DNA from 3 places in the Streptomyces sp. NPDC050121 genome. Region 1 is predicted to be linked to each of the others. Evidence: riboswitches for the same ligand, from Rfam matches in the RefSeq annotation. Region 1 holds a riboswitch; each other region holds the start of a gene.
The links. Region 1 has a riboswitch for cobalamin ahead of ACIBTS_RS30625 (ribonucleoside-diphosphate reductase subunit alpha). Riboswitches for the same ligand answer to the same signal wherever they lie in the genome.
Positions count from the first base shown of each region.

Region 2: linked by a shared signal. The riboswitch ahead of ACIBTS_RS19215 (cobalamin biosynthesis protein) and the one ahead of ACIBTS_RS30625 (ribonucleoside-diphosphate reductase subunit alpha) in region 1 are both predicted to bind cobalamin.
Region 3: linked by a shared signal. The riboswitch ahead of ACIBTS_RS42600 (prenyltransferase/squalene oxidase repeat-containing protein) and the one ahead of ACIBTS_RS30625 (ribonucleoside-diphosphate reductase subunit alpha) in region 1 are both predicted to bind cobalamin.

Region 1 covers NZ_JBITJV010000023.1:118,004-127,887, forward strand. The annotation lists gene ACIBTS_RS30620 (ribonucleotide-diphosphate reductase subunit beta) at 197-1,210, opposite strand; gene ACIBTS_RS30625 (ribonucleoside-diphosphate reductase subunit alpha) at 1,210-3,585, opposite strand; cobalamin riboswitch at 3,709-3,866, opposite strand; gene ACIBTS_RS30630 (GNAT family N-acetyltransferase) at 3,902-4,411, opposite strand; gene mctP (monocarboxylate uptake permease MctP) at 5,189-6,817, opposite strand; gene ACIBTS_RS30640 (DUF3311 domain-containing protein) at 6,814-7,074, opposite strand; gene ACIBTS_RS30645 (GntR family transcriptional regulator) at 7,176-7,940, opposite strand; gene ACIBTS_RS30650 (extracellular solute-binding protein) at 8,296-9,576, shown strand; gene ACIBTS_RS30655 (carbohydrate ABC transporter permease) at 9,690-9,884, shown strand, end outside.
Region 2 covers NZ_JBITJV010000011.1:191,257-201,140, forward strand. The annotation lists gene ACIBTS_RS19200 (putative cobaltochelatase) at 1-1,241, opposite strand, end outside; gene cobN (cobaltochelatase subunit CobN) at 1,238-4,894, opposite strand; gene ACIBTS_RS19210 (cobyric acid synthase) at 4,891-6,423, opposite strand; gene ACIBTS_RS19215 (cobalamin biosynthesis protein) at 6,420-7,373, opposite strand; cobalamin riboswitch at 7,471-7,614, opposite strand; gene ACIBTS_RS19220 (hypothetical protein) at 7,781-8,002, opposite strand; gene ACIBTS_RS19225 (anion permease) at 8,037-9,281, opposite strand; gene ACIBTS_RS19230 (class II aldolase/adducin family protein) at 9,481-9,884, shown strand, end outside.
Region 3 covers NZ_JBITJV010000048.1:23,235-33,118, forward strand. The annotation lists gene ACIBTS_RS42585 (ABC transporter ATP-binding protein) at 1-752, opposite strand, end outside; gene ACIBTS_RS42590 (energy-coupling factor transporter transmembrane component T) at 749-1,852, opposite strand; gene ACIBTS_RS42595 (SCO2322 family protein) at 1,859-2,575, opposite strand; gene ACIBTS_RS42600 (prenyltransferase/squalene oxidase repeat-containing protein) at 2,572-3,828, opposite strand; cobalamin riboswitch at 3,911-4,065, opposite strand; gene ACIBTS_RS42605 (phosphotransferase) at 4,150-4,839, shown strand; gene ACIBTS_RS42610 (nuclear transport factor 2 family protein) at 4,844-5,296, opposite strand; gene ACIBTS_RS42615 (MBL fold metallo-hydrolase) at 5,348-6,373, opposite strand; gene ACIBTS_RS42620 (aldehyde dehydrogenase) at 6,459-7,916, shown strand; gene ACIBTS_RS42625 (ferredoxin) at 7,920-8,210, shown strand; gene ACIBTS_RS42630 (TetR family transcriptional regulator) at 8,429-9,079, opposite strand; gene ACIBTS_RS42635 (glycosyltransferase family 4 protein) at 9,311-9,884, shown strand, end outside.

The sequences.
Region 1 (9,884 bases):
TTTGAAGGTGTACGGCAGTCCTGCCAGTGTCAGGAGTGTTCGTCGCGGACGACGATTACCTCATGAACGAACTCACCGGATACCTGACCGCCCTGGCCGTCTTCCTCCTCCTCACGGCTCCGGCGCTCGTGGGACTGCTCCACGAGCGCCGGATCGACCGCCGGCTGAAGGCCGCGAAGACCCCTCGGCCGCAGCCTCAGAAGTCCTCGTCCAGGTCGACGGTGCCCTCCACCGCGACCTGGTACGCCGACGGGCGGCGCTCGAAGAAGTTGGTCAGCTCCTGAACACCCTGCAGCTCCATGAAGGAGAAGGGGTTCTCGGAGCCGTAGACCGGGGCGAAGCCGAGCCGCTGCAGACGCTGGTCGGCGACGCACTCCAGGTACTGCCGCATCGAGTCGGTGTTCATGCCCGGCAGGCCGTCACCGCACAGGTCGCGCGCGAACTGCAGCTCGGCCTCGACGGCCTCCCGGAGCATGTCGGTGACCTGCTCCTGGAGCTTGTCGTCGAAGAGCTCCGGCTCCTCCTTGCGGACCGTGTCGACCACGTCGAAGGCGAAGCTCATGTGCATCGTCTCGTCGCGGAACACCCAGTTGGTGCCGGTGGCCAGGCCGTGCAGCAGACCCCGGCTGCGGAACCAGTACACATACGCGAAGGCGCCGTAGAAGAAGAGGCCCTCGATGCACGCGGCGAAGCAGATCAGGTTGAGGAGGAAGCGGCGGCGGTCGGCCTGGGTCTCCAGGCGGTCCAGCTTCTCGACCTCGTTGATCCAGCGGAAGCAGAACTCGGCCTTCTCGCGGATGGAGGGGATGTTCTCCACCGCGTCGAAGGCGGCCGCGCGGTCCTCCGGGTCGGGAAGGTAGGTGTCCAGGAGCGTCAGATAGAACTGGACGTGCACGGCCTCCTCGAACAGCTGCCGCGACAGATACAGCCGCGCCTCGGGGGAGTTGATGTGCTTGTACAGCGTCAGCACCAGGTTGTTCGCCACGATCGAGTCGCCCGTCGCGAAGAACGCGACCAGCCGGCCGATCATGTGCTGCTCGCCCTCGGACAGCTTCGCGAGGTCCGCGACGTCCGAGTGGAGGTCGACCTCCTCCACGGTCCAGGTGTTCTTGATGGCGTCCCGGTAGCGCTCGTAGAAGTCCGGGTAGCGCATCGGGCGCAGAGTCAGCTCGAAGCCCGGGTCGAGCAGGTTCGTGTTACGGCTGGTCATTATTGGCAGGCCTCGCAGGACTCGGGGTTTTCCAGGGAGCAGGCGACGGCCTCTGCGGGCGCCGGCTGCTGAACGGGGACGGTGGCCTGGGCGGCGCGGGCGATGCGGGTCGCCGGGCGCGAGCGCAGGTAGTACGTGGTCTTCAGACCCGACTTCCACGCGTACGCGTACATCGAGGAGAGCTTGCCGATGGTCGGCGTCTCCAGGAACAGGTTCAGGGACTGCGCCTGGTCCAGGTACGGGGTGCGGGCGGCGGCCATGTCGATCAGGCCGCGCTGCGGGATCTCCCACGCCGTGCGGTACAGGGCGCGCACGTCCGCCGGGATCCAGGCGAAGTCCTGCACCGAGCCGTTGGCGTCGCGCAGCGCCTCACGGGTGCGGGCGTCCCAGACGCCGAGCTCCTTGAGGTCGTTCACCAGATACGAGTTGACCTGGAGGAACTCGCCGGACAGCGTCTCGCGCTTGAACAGGTTGGACACCTGCGGCTCGATGCACTCGTACACGCCGGCGATGGAGGCGATGGTGGCGGTGGGCGCGATCGCCAGCAGCAGCGAGTTGCGCAGGCCGGTCGCCGCGATCCGCTCGCGCAGCGCCGCCCAGCGCTCCGGCCAGGTGAACTCGACGCCGTAGTGGTCGGGGTGCAGCACTCCCCGGGCGGTCCGGGTCTTCTCCCAGGCGGGCAGCGGGCCGCTGCGCTCGGCGAGATCGGCGGACGCCTCGTATGCGGCGAGCATGATGCGTTCGGCGATCCGGGTGGACAGCGCCTTCGCCTCGGCCGAGTCGAAGGGCAGCCGCAGCTTGAAGAAGACGTCCTGCAGACCCATCGCGCCGAGGCCGACCGGCCGCCAGCGGGCGTTGGAGCGGCCCGCCTGCTCGGTCGGGTAGAAGTTGATGTCGACGACCCGGTCGAGGAAGGTGACGGCCGTGCGGACGGTCTCGTCCAGCCGCTCCCAGTCGATGTCGCCGGCCGTGGCGTCGACGAACGCGCCGAGGTTCACCGAGCCCAGGTTGCACACGGCCGTCTCGCCGTCGTCCGTGACCTCCAGGATCTCCGTGCACAGGTTGGAGGAGTGCACGACATGGCCCGGCTCGGCCGTCTGGTTGGCGGTGCGGTTGGCGGCGTCCTTGAAGGTCATCCAGCCGTTGCCGGTCTGCGCGAGGGTACGCATCATGCGGCCGTACAGGTCACGGGCCGGGATGGTCTTCTTCGCGAGACCGTCCGCCTCCGCCTTGCGGTAGGCGGCGTCGAACTCCTCGCCCCACAGGTCGACCAGCTCGGGCACGTCGGAGGGGGAGAACAGCGACCAGTCGGCGTCGGCGTTGACCCGGCGCATGAACTCGTCCGGGATCCAGTGCGCGAGGTTCAGGTTGTGCGTACGGCGGGCGTCCTCGCCGGTGTTGTCCCGCAGTTCAAGGAACTCCTCGATGTCGGAGTGCCAGGTCTCCAGGTAGACGGCGGCCGCGCCCTTGCGCCGGCCGCCCTGGTTCACGGCGGCGACGGAGGCGTCCAGGGTCTTCAGGAACGGGACGATGCCGTTGGAGTGCCCGTTGGTCCCGCGGATCAGCGAACCGCGGCTGCGGATGCGGGAGTACGACAGTCCGATGCCGCCGGCGTGCTTCGACAGCCGGGCCACCTGGTGGTAGCGGTCGTAGATGGAGTCCAGCTCGTCGATCGGGGAGTCGAGGAGGTAGCAGGAGGACATCTGGGGGTGCCGCGTACCGGAGTTGAAGAGGGTGGGGGAGGACGGCAGATAGTCGAGCCGGCTCATCAGCCGGTAGAGCGCGGCGACCTCGTCAAGGGAGCGGACGCCCGCTTCTGAATTGGGCGCAGTGTTTTCGGCGAGGCCGCAGGCGACGCGCAGCAGGAAATGCTGGGGTGTCTCGACGACCTTGCGGGTGATCGGGTGCCGCAGCAGGTAGCGGCTGTGCAGGGTGCGCAGACCGAAGTAGCCGAAACGGTCGTCGGCGTCGGCGTCGACCAGCGCGTCGAGGCGGGCCGCGTGGACGCGCACGAACTCGGCGGTGCGGTCCGCGATCAGGCCCTCGCGGTGGCCGACGGCGACCGACGTGGTGAACGACGTGACGTCCTGCGAGGCGGCCTCCGCGGCGATGCCGACGGTCAGCAGCCGGGCGGCCAGCTTCGAGTAGGCGGGGTCCTCGGAGATCAGGCCGGCGGCCGCCTCCGTGGCCAGCTCGCGCAGCTCCGCCTCGTCGGCCCGCGCGGACCGGCCGCGCAGGGCCGCGGCGGCGACCCGGCCGGGGTCGGCGTCGGGCAGGTCGGCGGTCAGCTCGGTCAGGGTACGCAGCAACGCGGTACCGGGACCGTCGGTCTCCAGCTCGGTCACTGAAGCCGGTTCGGCTGGCGCGATGGTCACGTGAGGCTCTCCCTCGCTCGGCGGTGGACCTGGCGGAGGGCAGGGGGCAGCACACGAGCGCACGGGGCGTCGCGTCCACCGGCCCACTCCACGAGGCCCGGACGTCAGGGCACCCGGACCTGATGGGCCGGGCACGCTGTCGGCAGGTCCTCGGACTGACGCTCGTGCGCGGCTGTTCTGAATACAGATGTGCACAAGTACACCGTTGCGGGACAGTTCCGGATTCGCACCGGATTCCCCTGTGGCGACAGCGAGCACGAGCATACATCTTGTGCTCGCCTGTCACGCCACCCCCAGATGTTGTGTCGAGGTGGTTTCAGAGCGTCAACTTATAGGTGAGGAGAGTGAAGTCGCCCAGCTCCGGGACGGGGTTCCAGTCCCGCTCGGGTGTACGGACGAAGCCGAGACGTTCGTAGATGCGGTGGGCGGCGTACATGGTGCGCTGGGTCGACAGGACGACGGTGGTGCAGCCCTCGACGGCTCGCGCGCGCTCGACGCAGGCCCGCACCAGAGCCTCGCCCGCGCCCCGGCCACGAGCGGTACGGCCGACCGCGAGCATACGGATCTCGGTCTCCCCGGGGCCCGCGATGTCCGTCATGAGGTTGCCCGGGCCCGGGACGAAGGTGACTCCGCCGAGGAGGACGCCGCCCTCGACGGCCACGAATACCTCGGCGGCCGACGCCCGCTCCGCGACGTTCTTGAGCTTGTGGAGGTACGGGTCGCTCTCTCCGAAGTCGAGGAGACCGTCGTCCAGATAGGCGCGGGCGGTCAGCTCGCCGAGCGCCTCGAACTCGCCGTTCTCCACCCGCCGTATCACGATGTCCATGGGCCCGAGTCTGCCGGACGCCCGCGCCCGCGGGCTCGTGACTTTCGCGACGCGGCGGCCGAGTCGCGGGGCGTGGCGGGAGTGATTCCATGGAGGTAGGCGTTGTCGCCCTCCAGAACACACCGTGACCAGGGGCGTTCGTCACCCGCCCGGCAAGCAACGGCCGCGCAACGCGCCGATGGCGACGCTCGATCCGAGATGCGGCTGTCACCGCGTCGGGGCGTCGTCCTCGCCCGCCGGCACCGACTGCCGAGGCGTCTGGAGGCCCGCCGCGGCGTCACCCGCCCCAAGAAGTGGCGCCGATGGGTCTCCTACGCGAACCTGACAGGCTCGTCTGGCTGATCGCCGTGCCGGCCATCGTCGCGTGGTGCGCGGAGGGCCTTTACAGGCCCTGTCTGCTCGTCGGCGGCGTGGGCGCGGGGAAGGCCGCCGTCCTGGTGCGGCTCAGCGAACTGCTGCAGCCGGGCATGCAGCCCGGTACCTCGCTCCCGCCCGTACCGGGCTCCACATGTCTGCCTGATGCAAGTTCCAGCTCTGCCCCCACCCTCCCCGGGGCTCGGTGCCCCGGGGAGAGATCCGCGAGCCGTTCTGCCGCCGGCAGCAGGCCCTGCTCCCCGGCCGGTCCGCCGCTGCTTCCCCGGGATCCTGAGCAGGAAGACCCCGCACTGGGTCGGCATGCGCGTCCGGGAAGTGGACCGCTTCTGGGACGTGATGGCCGGCCGGACCCGCGACTGGGGCGTGCTTCCCCGTGAGCTCGGGCCCTGGCCTGTCGGGCCGTCAGTGGGCGCTGCCCGCCGTCGCCGGAGGCAGCTCCACCTGCACCCCCGCGTCCCCGGCGTCCGCCGTGTAGTCCTCCGGCTTTGTCTCGTCGACGCCCTCGGGGGCCTTGGCCGCCTTCAGGACGAAGGTGAGGACCACGGTGACGACGACGTTGAGGACGAACGCCGTCAGGCCGATGTAGCCGATCTCGCCGATGCCCGGGATCTCCTTCGCCGAGCCGCCGAAGTGCTTCTGGGTCGGGGAGGCCACGCCGTACGCGGCGAAGGTGCCGTAGATCATGCCGACCGCCCAGCCGGCGAGCAGCGCCCAGCGGTGGAACCAGCGGGTGAAGAGGCCGCCGACCAGGGCCGGGAAGGTCTGCAGGATCCAGATGCCGCCCAGCAGCTGGAAGTTGATGGCGACCGTCTTGTCCATGGTGAGGACGAACACCAGGGCCCCCACCTTCACAAGGAGCGAGACCAGCTTGGAGACCTTCGTCTCCTGCGCGGGCGTCGCGTCCGGCTTGATGAAGTCCTTGTAGATGTTGCGGGTGAAGAGATTCGCGGCCGCGATCGACATGATGGCGGCCGGCACGAGCGCGCCGATGCCGATCGCCGCGAACGCCACGCCCGCGAACCAGTCGGGGAACATGTCCTCGAACAGCTGCGGGATCGCCAGCTGCCCGTTGGTGACCTTGACGCCGGCCGCGATCGCCATGAAGCCCAGCAGGGCCAGCAGGCCCAGCATCAGGGAGTACAGCGGCAGGATCGTGGTGTTGCGGCGGATCACGTTCCGGCTGCGCGAGGACAGCGTCGCGGTGATCGAGTGGGGGTACATGAACAGCGCCAGAGCCGAGCCCAACGCCAGCGTCGCGTACGTCCACTGGCCCGGTTCCGCCGGGGCCAGCGCGCCGCGCGGCTTGCCCGTGGCCGGGTTGGTCCGGCTGAACGCCTCGCCCGCCTTGGCGAAGATGTCGTCGAAGCCGCCCAGCTTGATCGGGATGTAGATGATCGCCACCGCGATGACGATGTAGATCAGCGTGTCCTTCACGAACGCGATCAGCGCGGGGGCCCGAAGTCCGGACGAGTAGGTGTACGCCGCCAGCACGCCGAACGCGATCAGCAGCGGCAGGTCCTTCACGAACCAGTTGGTGTCCTCGCCGCCGCCGACGCCCATCACGTCGAGCACGGCCTGGATGCCGACCAGTTGGAGCGCGATGTACGGCATCGTCGCCAGGATGCCGGTGACGGCGACGGCCAGCGACAGGCCCTTCGAGCCCCAGCGCCCTCGCACGAAGTCCGAGGTCGTGACGTAGCCGTGCTTGTGGGAGACCGACCACAGGCGGGGCAGGAAGGTGAAGATCAGCGGGTAGACGAGGATCGTGTAGGGCACGGCGAAGAAGCCGGCCGCGCCCGCCGCGTAGATCGCCGCGGGCACGGCGACGAACGTGTACGCCGTGTACAGGTCGCCGCCGAGCAGGAACCAGGTGACCCAGGTGCCGAACGACCGGCCGCCCAGGCCCCATTCGTCCAGGCTGTGCTCGTTCTCGGCCTTGCGCCAGCGCGCGGCCAGGAAGCCCATGGCCGTGACGGCCAGGAAGAAGAAGATGAAGACGGCGAGTGCCACGCCGTTCACGCCGTCGTTCACTTCGACGCACCCCCGCCCTGGGTCGTGCGGCCGCGCTGGTCCCGCTGCCACAGCTTGTACGCGATCATCGTGAGCGCCGTGGAGATCAGCACCCACAGCATCTGGTACCAGTAGAAGAAGGGGATCCCTATGAACGCCGGATCCACCTTCGCGTACGAACCCACCCACAGCATCGCCACGAAGGGCGCGATCAGACAGAGGGCGATGACGACGCGCACAGGCGTCACCACCGGTTCCCTCGTTTCTTCGTCGGACATCGGCGGTTCCGTCCCCTCACTCTGATCGCCTTGATCACAGATGTAATGCGCAGGCAATGTAAGTGACGGATAAGCCCAGCGGAAGACCCTCCACAGAGCCTCTACTCGGCAGGCCGCTTCAGGCGCGCCACGAACTTGTACCGGTCGCCCCGGTAGACCGACCGCACCCACTCCACCGGCTGGCCGTCCTTGTCCAGCGAATGGCGGGAGAGCATCAGCATCGGCAGGCCCACGTCGGTGCCCAGGAGGCCCGCCTCGCGCGGAGTGGCCAGGGAGGTCTCGATGGTCTCCTCGGCCTCGGCGAGATGGACGCCGTAGACCTCGGCCAACGCCGTGTAGAGGGACGTGTACTTGACCAGTGACCTGCGCAGCGCCGGGAAGCGCTTCGCGCTGAGGTGGGTCGTCTCGATCGCCATCGGCTCGCCGTTGGCCATGCGCAGCCGCTCGATGCGCAGCACGCGCCCGCCGGCCGTGATGTCGAGCAGGTCGGCGAGGCGGTCGTCGGCGGTGATGTAGCCGACGTCCAGGAGCTGTGAGGTCGGTTCGAGGCCCTGGGCGCGCATGTCCTCGGTGTACGAGGTGAGCTGGAGCGCCTGGGACACCTTGGGCTTGGCGACGAACGTGCCCTTGCCCTGGATGCGTTCGAGCCGGCCCTCGACGACGAGTTCCTGCAGGGCCTGGCGGACGGTCGTGCGCGAGGTGTCGAACTCGGCGGCCAGGGTGCGCTCCGGCGGGACCGGAGTGCCCGGGGACTGTGTCTCCGTGATGTCGAGCAGGTGCTTCTTCAGGCGGTAGTACTTGGGCACGCGCGCGGTACGGACGGTCGCCCCACCCTCGTTCTCCGCACTGCTGACATCGGTGCTCATGGCCTGCCTTCCCGGCTACGGATGGGGTCACATCGTGGCACGGCCGCGGCGATGCCGCCGCGCCGTTCCGTGATCCTCTCTGTATACCGTCGCAACCATTGCTGGTCTAGTCCACCAAGCAAATGGTCTACCGGCACAGCCCCCGTCGGCGGCGATGTTTTCGACAGCTTCTTACTTAAAGGTTCCTGCATATGTAGGTCCAATAACGGCTGGTCGGAGGGGGTTCGACCACCCTTGACAGACCTATTGGCCTGAGCCAAGCTCTGCGCACTGGTCTACACCATTGGTCCAGGTCCAGGTTGGGTTCAGGTCCCGACCCGTGGGCGGGGGGTGTGGCATCCCTGAGGAGGATGGCGTGAAGCGCAAGCTGATAGCCGCGATCGGTATCGCGGGCATGATGGTCTCCCTCGCGGCGTGCGGGGACGACAGCGGGAGCGGGGACTCGAAGGGCGCCGACGCCAAGGAGCTGACCGTCTGGCTCACCGTCGACGCGCAGAACAACTGGCCCGACCTGGTCAAGGCCGCCGACGCCGCGGTGCAGAAGGCACACCCGGGCGTCAAGATCAACCACGAGTACTACGGCTGGCCGGACAAGAACACCAAGCTCGACGCGGTCCTCGCCACCGACAAGGCCCCCGACGTCGTCGAGATGGGCAACACCGAGATGCTCGGCTACATGGTCAAGGGCGCCTTCGCCCCCCTGGACGCCGCCAAGTTCGACAACTCCTCCGCCTGGCTCGACGGCCTCAAGGCCTCCGTGACGTACGACGGCAAGACCTACGGCGTTCCGTACTACGCCGGCGGCCGCGTCGGGAACTGGCGCAAGGACCTCTTCGCCTCGGTGGGCGTCACGTCCACGCCGAAGACGTACGCGGAGCTGACCGCCGCCCTGGACAAGGTCCAGAAGAAGGAGGGCGACCAGTTCTCCGCCTGGTACCAGCCCACCCGCGACTGGTATGCGGCCATGTCCTTCGTCTACGACGCCGGCGGCTCCATCGCCAAGGAGGACGGCGGCCAGTGGAAGGCCAACCTCTCCTCGCCCGAGTCGATCAAGGGCCTCACCGACTTCAAGAACGTCGTCGACACGTACATGCACGGCGACAAGACCAAGGACGAGTCCGACCGTTACATCGTCTACGGCCAGGGCAAGTCCGGCATGATCTTCGGCGCGGCCTGGGAGGGCGCGACCTCCGAGGACCCCAAGAACGACAAGACCGGCAAGCTCAAGGGCAACCTCGAGAACTTCGTGATGCCCGGCCCGTCCGGCAAGAACCTCCCCGTCTTCCTGGGCGGCTCCGACCTCGCCGTTCCGGTGAAGTCGAAGGCGCAGGCCCTCGCCGCCGAGTGGATCAACGCGTTCACCGGCCCCGCGGGTCAGAAGGGCCTGATGGCCAAGGGCAACCTGCCCAACAACAAGACCGACCTCGCGACCCTCAAGAACGACCCGAAGACGGCCGTCCCGGCCACCGCCGCCGAGTCCAACTGGTTCGTCCCGATGGCCCCGGGCTGGGGCCAGGTCGAGAAGGCCCAGGTCCTGCAGACCATGCTGCAGAGCATCGGCACCGGCAAGCAGTCGGTCGAGGCCGCCGCGAAGGCAGCGGACGCCGCGATCGACAAGGTCATCAACACGAAGTGACCTGAGGTCAGGGCCCTGCAGCGAGCAGGGCCCTGCTCCCCGTACGACCTGTACCCGTACGACCCGTACCCGTACGACCCGTTCGACCTGAGGGACCGCTGAGGAGCGCGCGGATGAGTGCCGCAGACACGACCACTGCCGAAGTGCCGCCGACGCGGCAGTCGCCACCACCACCGCCCGTGGGCGAGCCAGGACCCAAGGGCCAAAGGCGCGGCCGGCGTTCCGGCGGGGCCGCCACCCCCTGGCTGCTGCTCGCCCCCTGTCTGCTGGTCCTCGCCCTGGTGATGGGCTATCCGCTGGTCCGGCTG
Region 2 (9,884 bases), on a different contig from region 1:
GCGGCGCCCTCGCCGATCCCGGGCACGCTCAGCACCTTCGTACGGAACGGCTCGGCGGCCCGTGCGGGGGACTGCTCCCCGGCGCCGGAGGCCTGCGGCTCCCCGTCCTCGCCGGCCTCGGGCCGCGCACCGGAGCCACCGTCGGCCTGCGGCCCCTCGGACGGCGGCTGCCCGCCGCCCCCGCCGGGCCCGTCCGGATCGGGATCCTCGTCGCCCTCGTTCTCGTTCTCTCCGGAGAACTCCTCCAGCGTCTCGTCGAGCTTGTCCTCGTCGAGTCCGGGCGCGTCAAAGGGATTACGGCGCCGGCGGTGCGGCAGCGCGAGCAGCGCCGCCTGGCGTACGTCCTCCGCGAGCACGTCCGTCCGCCCCGCCCAGGCGGCCAGCGCCGTGGCGGTGCGCGCCATGACGATGTCGGCCCGCATGCCGTCCACCTCGAAGGCCGCGCAGGTGGCCGCGATCTGCCGCAGCGCCCCGTCGCCCAGCCGCACCGACGGCAACAGCGCACGCGCCGCCACGATCCGGCCGCGTACGGCGGACTCCTCGTCCGCCCACCGCGCGGCGAACCCCTGCGGATCGTCGTCGTAGGCGAGCCGCCGCCGCACGACCTCCACCCGCTGGTCGGGCTCGCGCGAGGCGGCCACCTCCACCGTCAGCCCGAACCGGTCGAGCAACTGCGGCCGCAGTTCGCCCTCTTCGGGGTTCATCGTCCCGACGAGCAGGAACTTCGAGGCGTGCCGCACGGACACGCCCTCGCGCTCCACGTACGAGGCGCCCATCGCCGCCGCGTCCAGCAGCAGGTCGACGAGGTGGTCGTGGAGGAGGTTGACCTCGTCCACGTAGAGGATGCCGCGGTGCGCGTCGGCGAGGAGCCCCGGCTCGAAGGCCTTGACGCCCTCGGCGAGCGCCCGCTCGATGTCCAGCGCGCCGACGAGCCGGTCCTCGGAGGCGCCCACCGGCAGCTCGACCATCCGCGCGGGCCGGGTCGCGAACGCCCCCGGCTCGTGCGGCCCGTCCGGGCAGGCCGGGTCGGGGGAGCCGGGGTCGCAGGAGAACCGGCAGCCGGAGACGACGTCCAGCTCGGGCAGCAGCGCCGAAAGCGCCCGCACCGCGGTCGACTTGGCGGTGCCCTTCTCACCCCGGACCAGCACACCGCCCACCGCCGGCGACACGGCGTTCAGCAGCAGCGCGAGCCGCAGGTCGTCCTGGCCGACGACGGCCGTGAACGGGAAAGGAGTACTCACTTCTCGTCGCCCTCCAAGTCGCCTTCGAGCTCCAGATAGGTGGCGCGCAGCCGCTCGATCGTGTCGGCGTCCGGCTCGGCCCACAGCCCGCGGTCGGCGGCCTCCAGGAGCCGCTCGGTGATCCCGCGCAGCGCCCACGGGTTGGACTTCTTCATGAAGTCCCGGTTCTCCGCGTCGAAGACGTACTCCGCGCTGAGCTTCTCGTACATCCAGTCGTCGACGACGCCCGCCGTGGCGTCGTAGCCGAAGAGGTAGTCGACGGTCGCCGCCATCTCGAAGGCGCCCTTGTAGCCGTGCCGCCGCATGGCCGCCATCCAGCGAGGGTTGACCACCCGGGCGCGGAACACCCGGTGCGTCTCCTCGCCCAGCGTCCGCGTCCGCACCTGGTCCGGGACGGCCGAATCGCCCACGTACGCCTCGGGGTTGGCGCCGGTCAGGTGCCGCACCATGGCGACCATGCCGCCGTGGTACTGGAAGTAGTCGTCGGCGTCGACGAGGTCGTGCTCGCGGGTGTCGACGTTCTTCGCGGCGACGGCGATCCGCTTGAACGCCGTCTCCATGTCGCCGCGCGCCGCCCGCCCGTCGAGTCCCCGCCCGTAGGCGTAGCCGCCCCAGACGGCGTACACCTCGGCGAGGTCCGCGTCGGAGCGCCAGTTGCGGGCGTCGATCAGCGGCAGCAGCCCCGCCCCGTACGCCCCCGGCTTGGAGCCGAAGATCCGGGCGCTCGCCCGCCGCCGGTCGCCGTGCTCGGCGGCGTCCTCGTCGACGTGGGCGCGCACGAAGTTGGACTCGGCGGGCTCCGCCAGCTCCGCCACCGCCCGCACCGCGTCGTCGATCAGCCCGACCACGTGCGGGAACGCGTCCCGGAAGAACCCGGAGATGCGGACGGTCACGTCGATGCGCGGCCGGCCCAGCTCCTCCAGCGGGACCACCTCGAACCCGGTCACGCGGCGCGAGGCGTCGTCCCACACCGGACGGCAGCCCAGCAGCGCCAGGATCTCGGCGATGTCGTCGCCCTGGGTGCGCATCGCGGACGTGCCCCAGACCGTCAGGCCGACGGACTTCGGGTATTCACCGGTGTCCTGGAGGTAGCGCTGCACGAGCGAGTCCGCCAGGGCCTGCCCGACCTCCCAACTCAACCGGGACGGAATGGCCTTGGGGTCGACCGAGTAGAAGTTGCGGCCGGTCGGCAGGACGTTGACCAGTCCGCGCGTCGGCGAACCGGACGGACCGGCGGGGACGTAACCGCCGTCGAGTGCCTTGAGGATGTGGCCGATCTCGTCGGTGGTCTTCTCCAGCCGGGGCACGACCTCGGTACACGCGAACTCCAACACCGCGACGGCGTCCGGGAGTTCGGTGCCCAGCACCGCACGCACCAGGGCGCGGCTCTCGGCGACCGCCCATCCGCGCTCCTCCATGCCCTCCGCGACCCGTCGGCACAGCTGCTCCAGCAGGTCGATGGCGTCGGCGGCCGAACGCGACGGACCCTCGACGAGGTCCGTCAGCTCGACCGGCGCCTTCACGGGTGCGCCCGGCTCGGCCAGCAACTCCTTCTCGCTGAGCCCGAAATGGGCCGCGAACGACGCCCTCAGCCCCGGCAGCGCGTTCGCCTGTCCGCCCCACACCTGCGAGGCGCGCAGCACGGCGAGCACGAGATTCACGCGCGCCTCGCCGACCGGCCCGCCGCCGAGGATGTGCAGACCGTCGCGGATCTGCACATCCTTGATCTCGCACAGATAGCCGTCGACGTGCATGACGAACTCGTCGAACGCGTCGTCGTCCGGCTGGTCGTCGACGTGCAGGTCGTGGTGCAGCTCGGCCGCCTTCACCAGCGTCCAGATCTGCGCGCGCACCGCCGGCGCCTTCGTCGGGTCCAGGTCGCAGACCAGCGCGTACTCGTCGAGGAGCTGCTCCAGCTTGGCCAGGTCGCCGTAGGTGTCGGCGCGCGCCATCGGCGGGACGAGATGGTCGACTACGGTCGCGTGTCCGCGCCGCTTGGCCTGCGTGCCCTCGCCGGGGTCGTTGACGATGAAGGGGTAGATCAGCGGCAGTTCGCCGAGGACGGCGTCCGGCGCGCACCCGCCGCTCAGCCCGAGCCCCTTGCCTGGCAGCCACTCCATCGTGCCGTGCTTGCCCATGTGCACGATCGCGTCCGCGCCGAAACTGTTCTCCAGCCACCGGTACGCGGCCATGTAGTGGTGCGACGGCGGCATGTCGGGGTCGTGGTAGATCGCGATCGGGTTCTCGCCGAAGCCGCGCGGCGGCTGGATCATCACGACGACGTTCCCGAACTGCAGGGAGGCGAGCACGATGTCGTCGCCGTCGACGTACAGCGAGCCCGGCGGCTCGCCCCACGCCTCCAGCATCCCGTCCCGCAGCTCCGGGTCGAGCTTGTCGAACCACGCCCGGTAGTCCGCGAGCGGCACGCGCGCGGGCGCGGCGGCCAGCTGCTCCTCGGTGAGCCACTCCACGTCATGGCCACCGGCGTTGATCAGCCGGTGGATCAGCTCGTCTCCGTTGTCCGGATGCCCCTCGACGACGTACCCGGCGTCCCGCAGCGCGTCGAGCACCTTCACCGCCGAAGCGGGCGTGTCCAGACCGACCGCGTTACCGACGCGCGAGTGCTTCGTCGGGTAGGCGGTGAAGACCAGCGCCAGCTTCTTCTCGGTGTTCGCCTTGTGCTTCAACCGGGCGTGCCGTACGGCGATTCCGGCGACGCGTGCGGCCCGCTCGGGGTCGGCGACGTACACCGGGACGTCGTCGGGGCCCTGCTCCTTGAAGGAGAAGGGGACGGTGATGATCCGCCCGTCGAACTCCGGGATGGCGACCTGCATCGCCGCGTCCATGGGGGACAGGGCGGCGTCGGACCCGTCCCACGTGCTCTTCGACGACGTCAGGCAAAGCCCTTGCAGGACCGGCACGTCGAGGTCGGCGAGCGCCCCGATGTCCCAGGCCTCCTCGTCCCCGCCCGCCGAGGCCTGCGAGGCGTGCGTGCCGCCGGCGGCGAGGACGGTGGCGACGAGCGTGTCGGTCCGCCCCAGGATCTCGTACAGCCCGGCGTCCGCCCCGCGCAGCGAACCGCAGTACACGGCAAGGGCGTTGGCGCCGCGGGCCTCGATCGCGTCGCACAGGGTGTCCACGAACGCGGTGTTGCCGCTCAGCTGGTGGGCCCGGTAGAAGAGCACGCCGACGGTCGGCCGCCCCTCGACGGACGCCCGCTCGCCGTGGACGCCGTACTCGGGCATCTTCTGCGGCTCCAGGAACCCCTCGCCGGTCAGCAGCACGGTGTCGGAGAGGAACCGGGCGAGTTCGGTGAGGTTGGCGGGCCCGCCCTCGACGAGGTACTTGAGGGCCTCGGCCACCACGCCGGCCGGCACCGACGACTCGGCCATCAGCTCGGCGTCCGGCACGGTCTCGCCGCCCAGCAGCACGGTCGGCACACCTGACGCCTTCAGCGCGGCGAGCCCGTCCTCCCAGGCCCGCTTCCCGCCGAGCAGCCGGACGACGGCGAGGTCGGCGCCGTCCAGCAGACCGGGCAGCTCCCGCGTCACATCCACGCGGGTCGGGTTGCCGATCCGGTAGTCGGCGCCGGAAGCGGATCGGGCCGCCAGCAGATCGGTGTCGGCGGTCGACAACAACAACACTGTGCTCATGCGGGCGCTCCCGGTGGAATGAATGGCAGTCCTTGCGGCGCGCCCGACTCGATGAGCCGCCAGAGCGCGTCGGTGTCCGCGTGCTGTTCGATCAGGTCGCCGAGCCGGTCGAGCTGCTCCTCGCGCAGCCCGGCGAACGAGGTGTCGGCGGCGGGCACGAAACGCCGGCCCGCGGCGGCCGCCACCTCGCGCAGGAACGCCCGCCGGAACCCGTCCGACTCCAGCGAGCCGTGCCAGTGCGTGCCCCAGGTCTGGCCGACCCGGCAGCCGTCGAGGCTGTGTCCTTCGCCATCGGAGATGAACGGCTCACCGCCCGTGACGTCGGCGACCCCGTGATGGATCTCGTACCCCTCGACCGGCTCGCCGAGGGCTTGACCGACGGGCCGGGTGAGGGTCTTCTCGCGGGCGAACCGCACCCGCACCGGCAGGACGCCGAGCCCGTCGACCTGCCCGCGCCGGCTCTCGACGTCGTCCTCGATGCGCTCGCCGAGGATCTGGAAGCCCCCGCAGATGCCGAGGACGGGCCGCTGCTCGGCGGCCCGCCGCCGCAGGGCGTCGGCGAGGCCGCGCTCGCGCAGCCACTGAAGGGCGCGCACGGTCCCCCGCGTCCCCGGGACGACGACCAGGTCGGCATCGGCCAGTTCCTCGGGCCGGTCCACGAACCGCACGACGACGCCCGGTTCGGCGGCCAGCGCGTCCACGTCCGTGAAGTTCGACATCAGCGGGATCGCGCAGACGGCGACCCGCAGCACATCCTGTCCGACGGGCGGGGCGGTGTTCGACTCCCGGATCGTCCCGCGCAGCGAGACCCGGAGCCCGTCCTCCTCGTCGATCCCGAGGCCGTGCCGGAACGGCAGCACGCCGTACGTCCGCCGCCCGGTGAGCCCGTGCAGCATGTCGAGGCCCGGCTCCAGCAGGGAGACGTCCCCGCGGAACTTGTTGACGAGAAACCCGGAAACGAGTTTCTGGTCCTCGGGGGAGAGCAGCGCGACGGTCCCGAAGAAGGAGGCGAAGACCCCGCCCCGGTCGATGTCGCCGACGACGAGGACCGGGAGCCCGGCGTTGCGGGCGATCCCCATGTTCACGATGTCGGTCCGCCGAAGATTGATCTCGGCAGGAGAGCCGGCCCCCTCACAGATCACCGCGTCATACGTGCCCCGCAACTCGGCGAGACAGTCGAGAACGGTTCCCAGGAGTTCCCGCTGCCGGCCCCCGTGGTACCCACGGGCACTGAGCTCGCCCACCGGCTTCCCCAGCAGCACCACCTGACTGCTCTGCTCGCCGCCGGGCTTGAGCAGCACGGGATTCATCAGGGCGGTCGGCTCGACCCGGCACGCCTGCGCCTGCATGGCCTGCGCCCGCCCGATCTCGGCGCCCTCGCGCGTCACGAACGAGTTGAGGGACATGTTCTGCGCCTTGAACGGCGCGACCTTGACGCCCTGCCGCACCAGCCACCGGCAGATCCCGGCCGTGACGACGCTCTTGCCGGCGTCGGAGGTGGTGCCCGCGACGAGGAGTCCCCCGCTCATGTCGTCCGCCCCTTCCCTGTCGTGACGATGGCGCGCGCGGCGACGGTGACGCCGAGCGCCAGCAGGCCGACGCGGCGCGAGAGCCGTGCGGCGCGTTCGATGTCGGGGGCGACGACGGGCCGCCCGGCCGCCCCGTTCAGCACCGGCCGGTGCTCGATCCGGCCGCCGTACGACAGCGTCCCGCCCAGCCGCACGCCGAGCGCGCCCGCGAAGGAGGCCTCGACGGGCCCGGCGTTGGGGCTGGGATGCCGGCCGGCGTCCGCCCGCCAGGCCCGCAGCGCGGCCCGCGGATCATCCCCCGCGACGGCGGCCAGTACGGCGGTCAGCCGCGCCCCCGGCCACCCGGCGAGGTCGTCGAGCCGCGCGGAGGCCCACCCGAACCGCCGATACCGGGCCGACCTGTGCCCGACCATGGCGTCGAGGGTGTTGACGGCCCGGAACCCGAGCAGCCCCGGCACCCCGCCGACGGCCCCCCACACGAGCGCCCCCACGACGGCGTCGGAGGTGTTCTCGGCGACGGACTCCACGACGGCCCGGGCTATCCCGTCCGCGTCCAGCGCCTGCGGATCCCGCCCGCACAGATGCGGCAGCCGTTCCCGGGCGGCCTCGACGTCCCCCGCTTCGAGGGCCCGCCCGATGGCGCGGGCCTCCCGGACGAGAGAGGTCCCGCCGACGACGGCCCAGGTGGCGGCGGCGGTGAGGCCGAGAGAAGCGGCCGAAGAGGGACGTACGGCCTTGCGGGCGACGGCTCCCAGGGTCACGACCCCACCGGCGCAGACGACGGTGTGGACGGCCCCCCAGCCGCGGTGGTCGCGCCAGAGCACCCGTTCCACGGCTGCGGCCGCCCGGCCGAACACGGCCACCGGATGCCCCCGGCGGGGATCGCCGAGGAGCAGGTCACCGAGGAGGCCGGCGGCGGCGCCGTACGCGTGAACGCGAGCGGCATGCACGGGCTCAGCCGGCCGTGGGGTCGGGCAGCGACCTGGTGCTGTGCCTCAACGGCCAAGCGGGCATGGCGATATGTCCTCACTCAGGGTGTCCACGCCCTGGTTCGACGAGACCGGCGGCGAGAGTTCCTGGCTCCCGGGGCTTACTACCCCGGTGACAGTGGCGGGACCGCGCCGGATTCGCACCGGCTTCCTCTTCTGCCGCCGTACATGGCTCGGGCAGTCCACCACGGGCCCGGAAGGGCCGTCAACTTGCTGTTGACCTGCGCGGGGAGAGTGTGCAGAACCCCACATCGGCCCGGTCCCACGGCGCGCGGAGCATGACTCGGCCCTGCCTGCGGCCGCCGATGTGGGCGACCGCAGGCAGGGCCGGGTGAGGAACCTGTACGGCTCAGGCCACGATCTACGCCTCAGGCCACGATCAGGGAGATCCCGTAGGCCACCGCCGCCGCGCACGCCGCGAAGCAGGCGTACGCGCCCGTCACCGCGAGAGCGGCCGAGCCGCCCTCTGCGGTGGCGCGTTCCTGGCGGGACAGGCCCATGACGCCCAGGGTGAACAGGGTGACGAGGCCCACGGTGACCGCGAGGCTGACACCGAAGACGGAGCCCAGGGCTGCCCAGTCGATCTTCATGCTGGTTCTCTTCCTTCGTACCGGGTGCGTGGGCTCAGACGGCCGCGGCCGGGGGAGCGGCCGGCTCGGTGGGCGCGGTCGCCGGGGACGGGATCGTGGCCGTCAGGTCCTCGGCCACCGTGCCCGTCGGAGGCGGGGTCACCGCCGCGATCGCCGTGGTGATCACGCCCGGGGACTCCTCGGGCTCGTTGACGTTGGACGCGTCGACGACCTCACGTCGCGAGATCTTCCAGATCGCCGCGCTGGACGCCACCAGGAAGACGGCCACGACCGCCGTGCCCCAGTCGCCCAGGTTCGTGACCGACTCGGCCAGCGCGCCCACCAGCGCCGCCGCCGGCAGCGTCAGGCCCCACGCCACGAACATGCGGGTCGCCGTCGACCAGCGGACCACGCCGCCCTTGCGGCCCAGACCCGCGCCCATCACCGCGCCGGAGACCGAGTGGGTGGTGGAGAGGGAGAAGCCGAGGTGGGAGGAGGCCAGGATGACCGTGGCCGCGCTGGTCTGGGCGGCGAAGCCCTGCTGCGGCTGAAGGTCGGTCAGGCCCTTGCCCATGGTGCGGATGATGCGCCAGCCGCCGAGGTAGGTGCCGAGCGCGATGGCCAGGCCCGCGGAGAGGATGACCCAGACCGGCGGGTCGGAGTCGGGGGCCACGGCGCCGCCGGCGACCAGGGCGAGGGTGATGATGCCCATCGTCTTCTGCGCGTCGTTGGTGCCGTGGGCGAGGGAGACCAGGCCGGCCGAGGCGATCTGGCCGGCCCGGTAGCCCTTCTCGGCGGCCTTGCCGTCGGCCTTCTTGCCGAGGGTGTAGGAGAGGCGGGTCGCGAGCATCGCGGCGACGCCCGCGACGATGGGCGCCGCGATCGCCGGGATGAGGACCTTGGTGACCAGCGCGTCGCCGTGCACCGCGTCGAAGCCGGCCGAGGCGATGGTGGCGCCGATCAGACCGCCCATGAGGGCGTGGGAGGAGCTGGAGGGCAGGCCCACCAGCCAGGTCAGCAGGTTCCAGAGGATCGCGCCGACCAACGCGGCGAAGATGACCTCGGGACGGATGCCGGTCTCGTCGACGAGACCCTTGGAGATCGTGTTGGCGACCTCCACGGAGAGGAAAGCGCCCACCAGGTTGAGCGCGGCGGACATGGCCACCGCGACCTTGGGCTTGAGTGCACCGGTCGAGATGGTCGTGGCCATCGCGTTGGCGGTGTCATGAAAACCGTTCGTGAAATCAAACGCGAGTGCGGTTACCACCACAATCGCGAGGATCAGCGAGAAGTTTTCCATTTACCCAGGCAATCGTTCGAAGTCATCGGTCGGTTGACCGTAGGAAACCTGAGTGAACGGAAGATGAACTGAGGGGGGCTTCGGGGTGTCCGATGTCGGGGTGACTGTGCGGTCCGTACGGCTACTCGCCGCCCGCGAGCCGCTCCGGCCGGGTCGCGCAGCCGTTGAAGAGATTCTGGTCACCCGGCAGGATCGGGGCATGGCTGAGCAGCGGCGCGACGGGCGGGGGTCCCGGGACGCGCGGGACGGTATGTGGAGTGCGGCCCAGGCGCGGGCCTGGGAGGCGCTCGTGACGACGGCCCGCCGCACGGTGAGCGACGGCCTGGTCGTCGGCACCTCCGGCAACGTCTCCGTGCGCGTCGGCGACACCGTGCTGGTCACCCCGTCGGGCGTGCCCTACGACCGGCTCACCCCGGACGATGTGACGGGCGTCGACCTCACCGGTCGGCAGGTGCTCGGCGCCCTGGCCCCGACGAGCGAACTGCCCATGCACCTCGCCGTCTACCACACCACCGACGCCGGTGCGGTCGTCCACACCCACGCCGTGCACGCCACGGCCGTCTCCACCCTCGTCGGCGAGCTTCCCCTCGTCCACTACATGGC
Region 3 (9,884 bases), on a different contig from region 1:
GGGGTCCAGCCCGCCAGGCGGCCCAGGCCGACCACCGGCGGGAACACCGGGGAGACGGTCATGACGCCCGCCGGGGCGCCGAGGACCGGAGCCGCGCCGGGGGCGGGGAGCAGGGCGACCTGGTCGGCGTACTGCAGGACGCGCTCCAGACGGTGTTCCGCCAGCAGCACCGTCGTACCGAGGTCGTGGACGAGGCGCAGCAGGACGGCGAGGACCTCCTCCGCGGCCGCCGGGTCGAGCGCGGAGGTCGGCTCGTCCAGGACGAGCACCCGGGGGTGCGGGGTGAGGACCGAGCCGATCGCGACCCGCTGCTGCTGGCCGCCGGACAGGGTGGCGATGGGGCGGTCGCGTAGGCCGGCCAGGCCGAGCAGGTCGAGGGTCTCCTCGACGCGCCGGCGCATCACCTCCGGGGGCAGGCCCAACGACTCCATTCCGTAGGCGAGTTCCTCCTCGACCGTGTCCGTCACGAAGTGCGACAGCGGGTCCTGCCCCACCGTCCCCACCACGTCGGCGAGTTCGCGCGGCTTGTGGGTGCGGGTGTCACGGCCGGCGACCGTGACCCGGCCGCGCAGGGTGCCGCCCGTGAAGTGCGGCACGAGCCCGGAGACCGTGCCCAGCAGCGTCGACTTCCCGACCCCGGACGGTCCTGCGAGGAGCACGAGTTCTCCCTCCGGGATCGTGAAGTCGACGCCCTGGACGCTGGGTTGAGGGGCGCCGTCGTACGTCACGGAGACGTTCTCGAAACGGATCACGACGGCTCCTTGGGGACATGGGGAACATGGGGAAGGTAGGGGGCCACGAACGCGGGCAGCAGGCCGAGGAGTGCGGCCGCCGCCGGCCAGAGGGGGAGGGCGGGGGCCGTCAGGGGGACGACGCCGGGGTGCAGGTCCGCCGGGGCGGCCGACGCGGCGACGGTGAGGAGCGCCGCGACCGCGCCGCCGGAGACGGCGACGAGACAGGCACGCGGCGTCCAGCGGTCCGGACGGTACCGGGTGCGCGGCGAGCGCCGGCCGCCCAGGCGCAGTCCGGCGACGGCCGCGACGACCCCGGCGAGTAACACCGGCACGCCGTACGTCCCGCCCGCGGCGGTGAGCAGACCGTACGTTCCCGCGCAGACGCCGAGCAGCCCGCCGAGCGTGAGCGCGGCGGTCGTCCGACGGACGGGGGCGGCGACGTCGGCGGTACGGCCGTACCCGCGGGCGTCCATCGCTGCGGCGAGGGCGACGGAGCGTTCCAGCGCGCCCTCCAGCACCGGCAGGCCCACCTGGAGCAGGCCCCGCACACCCCGGTCCGGACGGCCCCGCAGACGGCGGGCCGCACGCAACCGGTGGACGTCCGCGATCAGGTTCGGGGCGAAGGTGAGGGCCACGACCACCGCCACTCCGGTCTCGTACAGGGCGCCGGGCAGCGTCTTGAGCAGACGGGAGGGGCTGGCCAGGGCGTTCGCCGCGCCCACACAGACGAGGAGCGTGGCCAGTTTCAGACCGTCGTAGAACGCGAAGAGGAGGCCCTCGGCCGTGACCGCGCCGCCGAGCCGGATGCCCTGCGCCCAGTGAGGCAGCGGGACTTCGGGCAGGGTGACGAGCACCTGCGTGCCGGGGATGGGGGAGCCCAGAGCGACGACGAAGACGAGCCGGATGACGAGCACCGCCAGCGCGAGCTTCAGGAACGCCGAGTAGGAACGGGACCAGGGCGTGTCCGGGCGGCATGTGGTGACGACGTACGCGGAGACGGTGAGGAGGAGGGCGAGGAGCAGCGGGTTGGTGGTGCGGGTGGCGGCGGTGCCGAGGCCGAGGGCCCAGAGCCACCAGGCGGCGGGGTGGAGCTGCGGGTGGGAGCGGGAATCACCCATCAGCCGTCAGCCATCCCGGCGGGATCCTCGCCGCCGCGCCTGCCACAGCGCGGCCGCGCCCAACCCCGCGACGGCCGCCGCGCCGGCGTAGAGGCCCAGCGACGGGCCGCCGCCGTCGTTGCCGGACTTCTCGGTGGCCGTCGGCTTCTCCGTCCCCCGACCTTCCGTCCCCGGTTCACTCGTCCCCGGTTTGTCCGTCCCGGGCTTGCCCTTCCCGGACACCTGCTCGCCGCACCCCGTCCGCGGATACCCCGAGATCGCGCACAGCAGGGCGTTCGTGTCGTAGCGCAGCGGTTTGGCGACCGCGGCGAGCGCCTCGGCCGTCGTCGCGTCGGGTGCGACCCGGGCGCAGGCCGTGCGCGGCGACGGCGACGGCGGGCTCTCGCCGGACGGGGCGTCGGCCGTCGTCCCGAAGTCGATGACCAGGGCCACCCGCTTCGTGCCGTCCTGTGCGGGCGTCTTCGCGCAGATCGCCGCGAAGGAGGCCGTGCCGCGCGGCTGCGACGCGTCCTGGGAGTCGGCGCTCACCGCGAACCGGAAGCCCTGGACGTCGCCGTCGGCGGGACGCGCGGTGGAGGGGCCCTGGGTGGCGTACGTCCACTGGTCGCCGGCGCGGTCCCAGAAGGACCAGTAGCGGTAGCCGGCGGCGTGAGCCTGAGCGGCGGTCGCGAGGAGGAGGAACGTCAGGGTCAGCAACAACGGGGGCAGGGTCCGGCGCGTCACGGCTGCTGCTTCCTGCCGCGGCCGCTGATCAGGAAGCCGATGCCGATGCCGGCGACGAGGAAGACGCCGACGATCCACCACACGCTGTAACCGGAATCCGAGTCGTCCTTGCTCTCGGACTCGGCGGCCTGCCGCGTGGCCTTGCCCGTGGCTGTGGTCTGCGGGGTTGGTCCCGTCGCGTTGAGCTGCGCGACCAGGTCCGTGCCGCCGAAATGACGGGGGTCGGCGCCCATGGCGTGGGCGGCGAAGAGGAGTTGGGCGTAGGCGGCGGGGCCGCTCTGCTTGGCCCAGGCCGCGGAGTTCCGCTCCAGCCAGGCCAGGGGCTTCTTCGCCTGCGCGGTCCAGCCCTGTGCGGCGAGGGCGACGACCGCGTCGGCGGTGTTGCCGTAGTCGGGCTGGTCCGCGGCGCCGGGCAGGGCGGACGTCAGATGACCGTCGTTGCTGATCGCCTCGACGAGGTAGGCCGAGCCGTCGCGGGCGAGCTCGGACGGGGTGAGGGGGGCGGGGGAGTTGCCGCAGCTGTTGCCGTTCATCGGTGCCGGCGCCTTGCCCGCCGTCGTCACGAACCCCTTGCCGAGGACGCCGAGCACGCCCGCCGCCGTGGCGTCCGCGTTGGCCGCGAGGCCGCCCTTCTTGTCCGGCTGGTACGCGAACGCGCCGCCACCGGCCTTGTCGCAGGCGATGGAGAGCTTCAGGAGAGCGTCGTACGACGACTTCTGGGCCTTCTTCACCTCCGCGGGCCGCTGCCCGGCCGCCGCCATCGCGCCCGCGACGACGGACGTCGAGTTGGCGTCACTGGCCCCGCCGGGGGAGTAGCCCCAGCCGCCGTCCGCGTTCTGGACGGACTTCAGCCAGCTGACCGCCTTCTCCGTCGCCGCCCGGTGGCCGCCGAGCGCGGCCAGCGCCTGGACCGCGGCCGCCGTGCTGTTGGTGTCCACCATCAGCTTGGCGTCGCACGGCTTCGCGGTGTCCGCGCGGAAGGCGGCGAAGGCGCCGTTCGCGCACTGCTGCCCGGCCAGCCAGGCCACGGCCCGGTCGGCGGGCGTGACGCCCACGGTCCGCTGCGCGAGCAACGCCAGCGACTGGCGCCAGACACCGTCGTACGTCGGGTCGGTGGTGCCGTACAGCCCGTCGGGTATCGCCACCGACGGGGCGGGGGACGGCGTGACGGCGACGGCGGGGACGGCGGCACCCAGGGCGACGGCGGTGGCGCCGGCGAGGGCCAGGGCCGTGACGCTGCGGCGGACGTTCATGATCGGCGGGTGCCTCTCCCGGTGCGGGAGGTCGACGGAGGCGGGCAGCACGGGGCGACCCCGGCGGCTCGACTCCGTATACCTCGACGGTGCGTGCGACGGCGGGCTGCCGACGCACGTGAGCCGGTCACGTTCCGGACCGGGCGATCCGGCTCTACGGTTGCGAGACAGCGCCGGAATTACACCGGCTTCTCCCTGTACGGGCGTGATGACGACGCCGTCACTCTACCGGCAGGTAGCGAACGGCCTGAGGGGTGGCTGCGGATGGGGCGGATGGGGCGGACGGGCCGGACGGAGGTGGGTGGAGGTAGGTTCATGTTCATGCCAGTAACGGGGAGACTGCTCGGCTCGGGTCGCACGGCCGACGTGTACGAGATCGACGAGGCGTGGGTGCTGCGCCGGGACCGGGACGGGTGGGGCGACGCCGCCGCCGAGGGCGCGGTGATGGCGCACGTACGGGAGTACGGCTACCCCGCGCCCGCCGTACGACCCTCGCCCGACGGCTCGCGCACCGACCTGGTGATGGAGCGGCTGAAGGGGCCGACGATGCTCCAGGCGTTCGTGGCGGGCACGTTGGACGCCGAGGAGGCGGGGGCCGTACTCGCGAGGCTGCTGCGCGCGCTGCACACCGTCCCGGGCCGGGTCTCGGGGCCTGGCTCGGCGGACGCCCGCATCCTGCACCTCGACCTCCACCCCGACAACGTGATCCTCACGCCGGACGGCCCGCGGGTCATCGACTGGGCCAACGCGGAGGAGGGCGACCCGGGGCTCGACTGGGGGATGTCCGCGGTGATCCTCGCCCAGGTCGCCGTCTCCGCCCAGTCGATCGCCGCTCCCGCCCGCACGATGCTGGCCGCCCTCCTCGTCGACCCCTCCGACCTCACCGAGCAGGGCCTGACCGAGGCCCTGCGTCGGCGCGCGGCCAACCCGACGATGAGCACCGAGGAAACGGAACTCCTCGCCCCGGCCGGTGAGTTGATCAGGTCGCTGATGAGTCGGACGGGTGGTTGACGGGTCAGACAGGCCGCTCAGCGCGGGGTGTCGGTCCGCCGAAGGGGAGGTGCAGCAGCCGGCGTGCCAGCAGCCAGGTCCCGTCGACTCGCCGGAACGCGTCCTCGTAGTGCCCGACTTGGACCGGGGGTCCGGCGGGGACGATGCCGCCCTCGTAGCCGTCGACCCGGTGCGTCGAGAAGTACGAGGTGGCCAGGGCGGTGTCCGGCGCGGTGACCGTGACCAGGATGTTCGACATGAGACGGCGGGAGAGCCGGTCGGTGGGGCGCGAGCCGAAATACCCGCGCAGCGCCGCCCGCCCCTCGATCAGACGCTCGCCCGCCGGCCATTCCCACCTGCCGTCCTCGGTGAACAGAGCGGCCACGGTGGAGGGTTCACCCAGGTCGAGCCGGTGGACGAAGTCGACGACGAGACGTTCGCAGGCCCGCTCGACGAGAAGGCGTTCCAAGGGATCCATGGGTTCCATGCTGCCGTTGGTATCAGCAGGCCGTTCCGCACCGCGAGCGCATTACACCGCCACGTACGTCACCGGCTCGCTGCCCGCCACCGCCTCCGCGCGGCCCTGTTTCACGAGTCGGCGCAGGTGGGCCTCGGCCTCGGAGACCGCGATGGTCCTCGAACCGTAGGGGATCTGCTGCCAGGGGCGGTTCCACTCCATGCGTTCGGCGAGCTGCCAGGGGGTGAGGGGCTCGGCCAGGAGCGACGACAGGTCCGTGAGGCGGTCCTCGTGGTGGGTGAGCAACTCCCGTACCCGGGAGGGGGCGTCGGTGAAGGCATGCTGGTGGGCGGGGAGGATCTCGGCGGGGGCGAGCCGGCCGACGCGTTCGAGCGAGTCGAGGTAGTCGCCGAGGGGATCGGTGACCGTCGCGTCGTCGGGGTCCTCGTAGAGACCGATGTGCGGGCTGATCCCCGGGAGCAGATGGTCGCCGGAGAACAGGCGGCCGTGGCCCGCAAGTCCGGCCGGGTGACTCTCCTCCAGGTGGAGGCAGACATGGCCCGGGGTGTGGCCCGGGGTCCAGATCGCGCGCAGCCGACGGCCGGGCAGGTCCAGGAGTTCGCCGGGGACGATCTCGCGGTCGGGGAGCGCGGGCGAGAAGCCGAGCGGCGTACGGCGGCGGGCCGTGCGCAGCGGGGCGAGGTGCTCGTCGGGGGCGCCGGCGGCGGCCAACTTGTCGGCCATGTACGTGTACCAGCGCTCGGGGCGGGTCTCCCGGGTCCGCCGCACGATCGACGCGTCCGCCGCGTGCATCGCCACCCAAGCCCCGGACGCATCCCGCACCTTGGCCGACAGGCCGTGGTGGTCGGGGTGGTGGTGGGTGATGACGACACCGTGAAGTTCGGCGACGTCCGTACCGCAGGCCGTGAGACCGGCGGTGAGGGCGTCCCAGGAGGCGGGATCGTCCCATCCGGCGTCGATCAGCACCGGCCCGCGGTCGGTGTCGACGACGTAGACGAGCGTGTGCCCGAGCGGGTTGTCCGGAATGGGCACCCGAAGCGACCGCACACCCCCGCCGTGATCGAACGCCTTCGTCATCTGCCCTCCGTCTCCCGGCCATTGCCCACTATAACTAGAACTGGTATCAGTTTCTGAAACACCGTCAGAAACGAAGGCAGTGGCCATGGCCGAGCTCGTGGAACACGGACAGCTGTTCATCGGCGGGGAATTGACCGACCCGCTGGGCAAGGACGTCATCGAGGTGGTCTCGCCGCACACCGAGGAGGTCATCGGGCGGGTGCCGCATGCGTCGACGGCCGATGTGGACCGGGCCGTCGCCGTGGCGCGGCGGGCCTTCGACGAGGGGCCCTGGGTGCGGATGTCGCTCGACGAGCGGATCGCCGTGGTCACCCGTATCAAGGACGGCATCGCCCTGCGCCATGAGGAGATCGCCCGCGTGATCTCCTCCGAGAACGGCTCCCCGTACTCGTGGAGCGTCCTCGCGCAGGCCCTCGGCGCGATGATGGTGTGGGACGCGGCGATCAAGGTGGCCCGGGACTTCACCTACGAGGAGCGCCGCGACGGTGTGCTCGGGAAGATCCTCGTGCGGCGCGAGCCGGTGGGCGTGGTCGCGGCCGTCGTCCCCTGGAACGTCCCGCAGTTCGTGGCTGCCGCCAAGCTCGCGCCCGCGCTGCTCACCGGCTGCTCGGTGGTGCTGAAGCCGTCCCCCGAGTCGCCGCTGGACGCGTATGTGCTGGCCGAGATCACGCGGGAGGCCGGGCTGCCGGAGGGCGTGCTGTCGATCCTGCCCGCGGACCGCGAGGTCAGTGAGTACTTGGTCGGGCATCCGGGCATCGACAAGGTCGCGTTCACGGGCTCGGTCGCGGCCGGGAAGCGGGTCATGGAGGTGGCCGCCCGCAATCTCACGCGGGTGACCCTGGAGCTCGGCGGCAAGTCGGCGGCGGTCGTGCTGCCCGACGCGGACATCGCCACGGCCGTTCCCGGCATCGTCTCGGCCGCCTTCATGAACAACGGGCAGGCCTGTGTGGCCCAGACCCGCATCCTCCTGCCGCGCTCGCGCTACGACGAGTTCGCGGACGCCTTCGCCGCGGCGGCGGCCGCGCTGGTCGTCGGTGACCCGATGGACCCGGCGACCCAGGTCGGGCCGCTGGTCGCCGAGCGGCAGCAGCGTCGGAACCTCGACTACATCCGGATCGGGCAGGAGGAGGGCGCGAAGATCCTCACCGGTGGCGGGCGTCCGGCGGGCCTGGAGCGCGGCTGGTATGTGGAGCCGACCCTCTTCGGCGACGTCGACAACTCCATGCGGATCGCCCGTGAGGAGATCTTCGGACCGGTGATCTGCCTCCTGCCCTACGGTGACGAGTCCGAGGCCCTGAAGATCGCGAACGACTCCGACTACGGGCTGAGCGGCAGCGTCTGGACGGCCGACGTCGGGCACGGCATCGAGGTCGCACGCCAGGTCCGTACGGGGACGTACTCCGTGAACACCTTCAGCCTGGACATGCTCGGCCCGTTCGGCGGCTACAAGAACTCCGGGCTGGGGCGGGAGTTCGGGCCCGAGGGCTTCGGCGAGTACCTGGAGCACAAGATGATCCATCTGCCGGCCGGCTGGGAGGGCTGAGGGATGGAGGTACCTCTCGCGCGAACGGATTCGGGGGCGGGGGCGGGGGCGGGGGCAGGGGCGGGCGACCGGTGGCATGTCGACGTGGACCGTTCGCTGTGCATCGGTTCCGCGCAGTGCCTCCATCGAGCACCGGAGGGCTTCCGGCTGGACGCCGCGCGCCAGTCCCATCCGGTCGACCCCGACACGGACGCGAACGAGCAGGTGCTGGCGGCGGCGGAGAACTGCCCGGTGGAGGCGATCGTGATCACGCTGGTGGGGAGCGGGGAGGCGGTCTTCCCGCCGGAGGAGTAAAAAAATTTCCCTTTTGGGGTGTTCCATCCAGCTTCAGGTGTTCTATTCTGTTAGTGGCCTACGAGGCGAGTGAGGGAGTTCGACCGGAGTAGCCGACTTGGGCGCGACGCCGAGAGGTACGGGCATCCGCTGAGGCCGACGTCGACGGTCGGACTGAGGGACCTGAAGGTTGCATGACAGGACCTGAAGGCGACCCCCGATCGTCTCGTAGGTCCTTTCTATGTGCGCGGGTCCGTCACGTCGATCAGGCGGCACACCGTCTCGATGTCGATCCGGACCTGGGCGATGGAGGCGCGACCCGACAGCCAGGTGATCAGCGCGGAGTGCCAGGTGTGCTCGATGACGCGGACCGCGGAGAGCTGCTCGGGGGTCGGATCGGTGAGGCCCATCGCGTCCAGGATGATCGCCGTCGTCTGACGCGAGACCTGGTCGACCTCCGGAGAGACGCTGCGGTCGGCGAAGGTCAGCGCGCGCACCATCGCGTCCGCCAGGTGCGGCTCGCGCTGCAGGGCGCGAAAGGCCCGCATCAGCGTCTCCGCGACCCGCTCGGCCGCCCGCTCGCCCGTCGGCGGCTTCTTCCGCAGCGTGCCGTGCATGTGCTCCAACTGGTCCTGCATCGTGGCGACCAGCAGATGCACCTTGGACGGGAAGTACCGGTAGAGGGTGCCGAGGGCGACCTGCGAGGACTCCGCGACCTCCCGCATCTGCACCGCGTCGAACCCGCCCCGGCTGGCCAACTGCGCGCTCGCGTGCAGGATGCGGCGGCGGCGCGCCTCCTGCCGCTCGGTGAGGGGCGAGGACTGCGCCTTGCTCCCCTTGGCTTCCGCGTTCCCCTTGGCTTCCGCGGGCGTGGCTGGCGTGGCTGGCATGGGTCCCGTTCCGGTCCGTTCCGTGACAGTCCTGGTGACAGTCGGTGAGGGGCGGTGATCATGCGGTTCGGCAGAGCGGTCGGTCGTGGCGTGAATCACCTGATCCACTGCTCCCAGCGCTCTTACCTGCCGGTAGATTCAGAGCCTCCCGGACGATCAAGTCTGAAACTTGTTCTAGATTAGCGTCCCGTCGTAGTCTCGCGGGACCATGCAGGCAGAAGGGGGCCCGGAGTGACCGCTGAGGCCAGTCAGGCGGGGTCTCGGCATGACCTCGCGGCCGACGGCAGGCGACCGCTCAACATCGCGCTCCTCACCTATAAGGGGAACCCGTTCTGCGGGGGCCAGGGCGTCTACGTACGGCATCTCTCGCGTGAGCTCGTCCGCCTCGGTCACCGCGTCGAGGTGATCGGCTCCCAGCCCTATCCGGTGCTGGACCCGGTGGACCCGGCCCACGACGACCGCCTCTCGCTCACCGAGCTGCCCAGCCTCGACCTCTACCGCCAGCCGGACCCCTTCCGCACCCCGAAGCGCGGCGAGTACCGCGACTGGATCGACGCCCTCGAGGTGGCGACGATGTGGACCGGCGGGTTCCCCGAGCCGCGGACCTTCGCCCTGCGTGCCCGCCGTCATCTGCGCGCCCGGCGCGGGGAGTTCGACGTCGTGCACGACAACCAGACCCTCGGCTACGGCCTGTTGGGGGACCTCGGCGCGCCCCTGGTCACCACCATCCACCACCCCATCACCGTCGACCGGCAGTTGGAGCTGGACGCCGCCGAGGGATGGCGCCGGCGCTACTCCGTGCGCC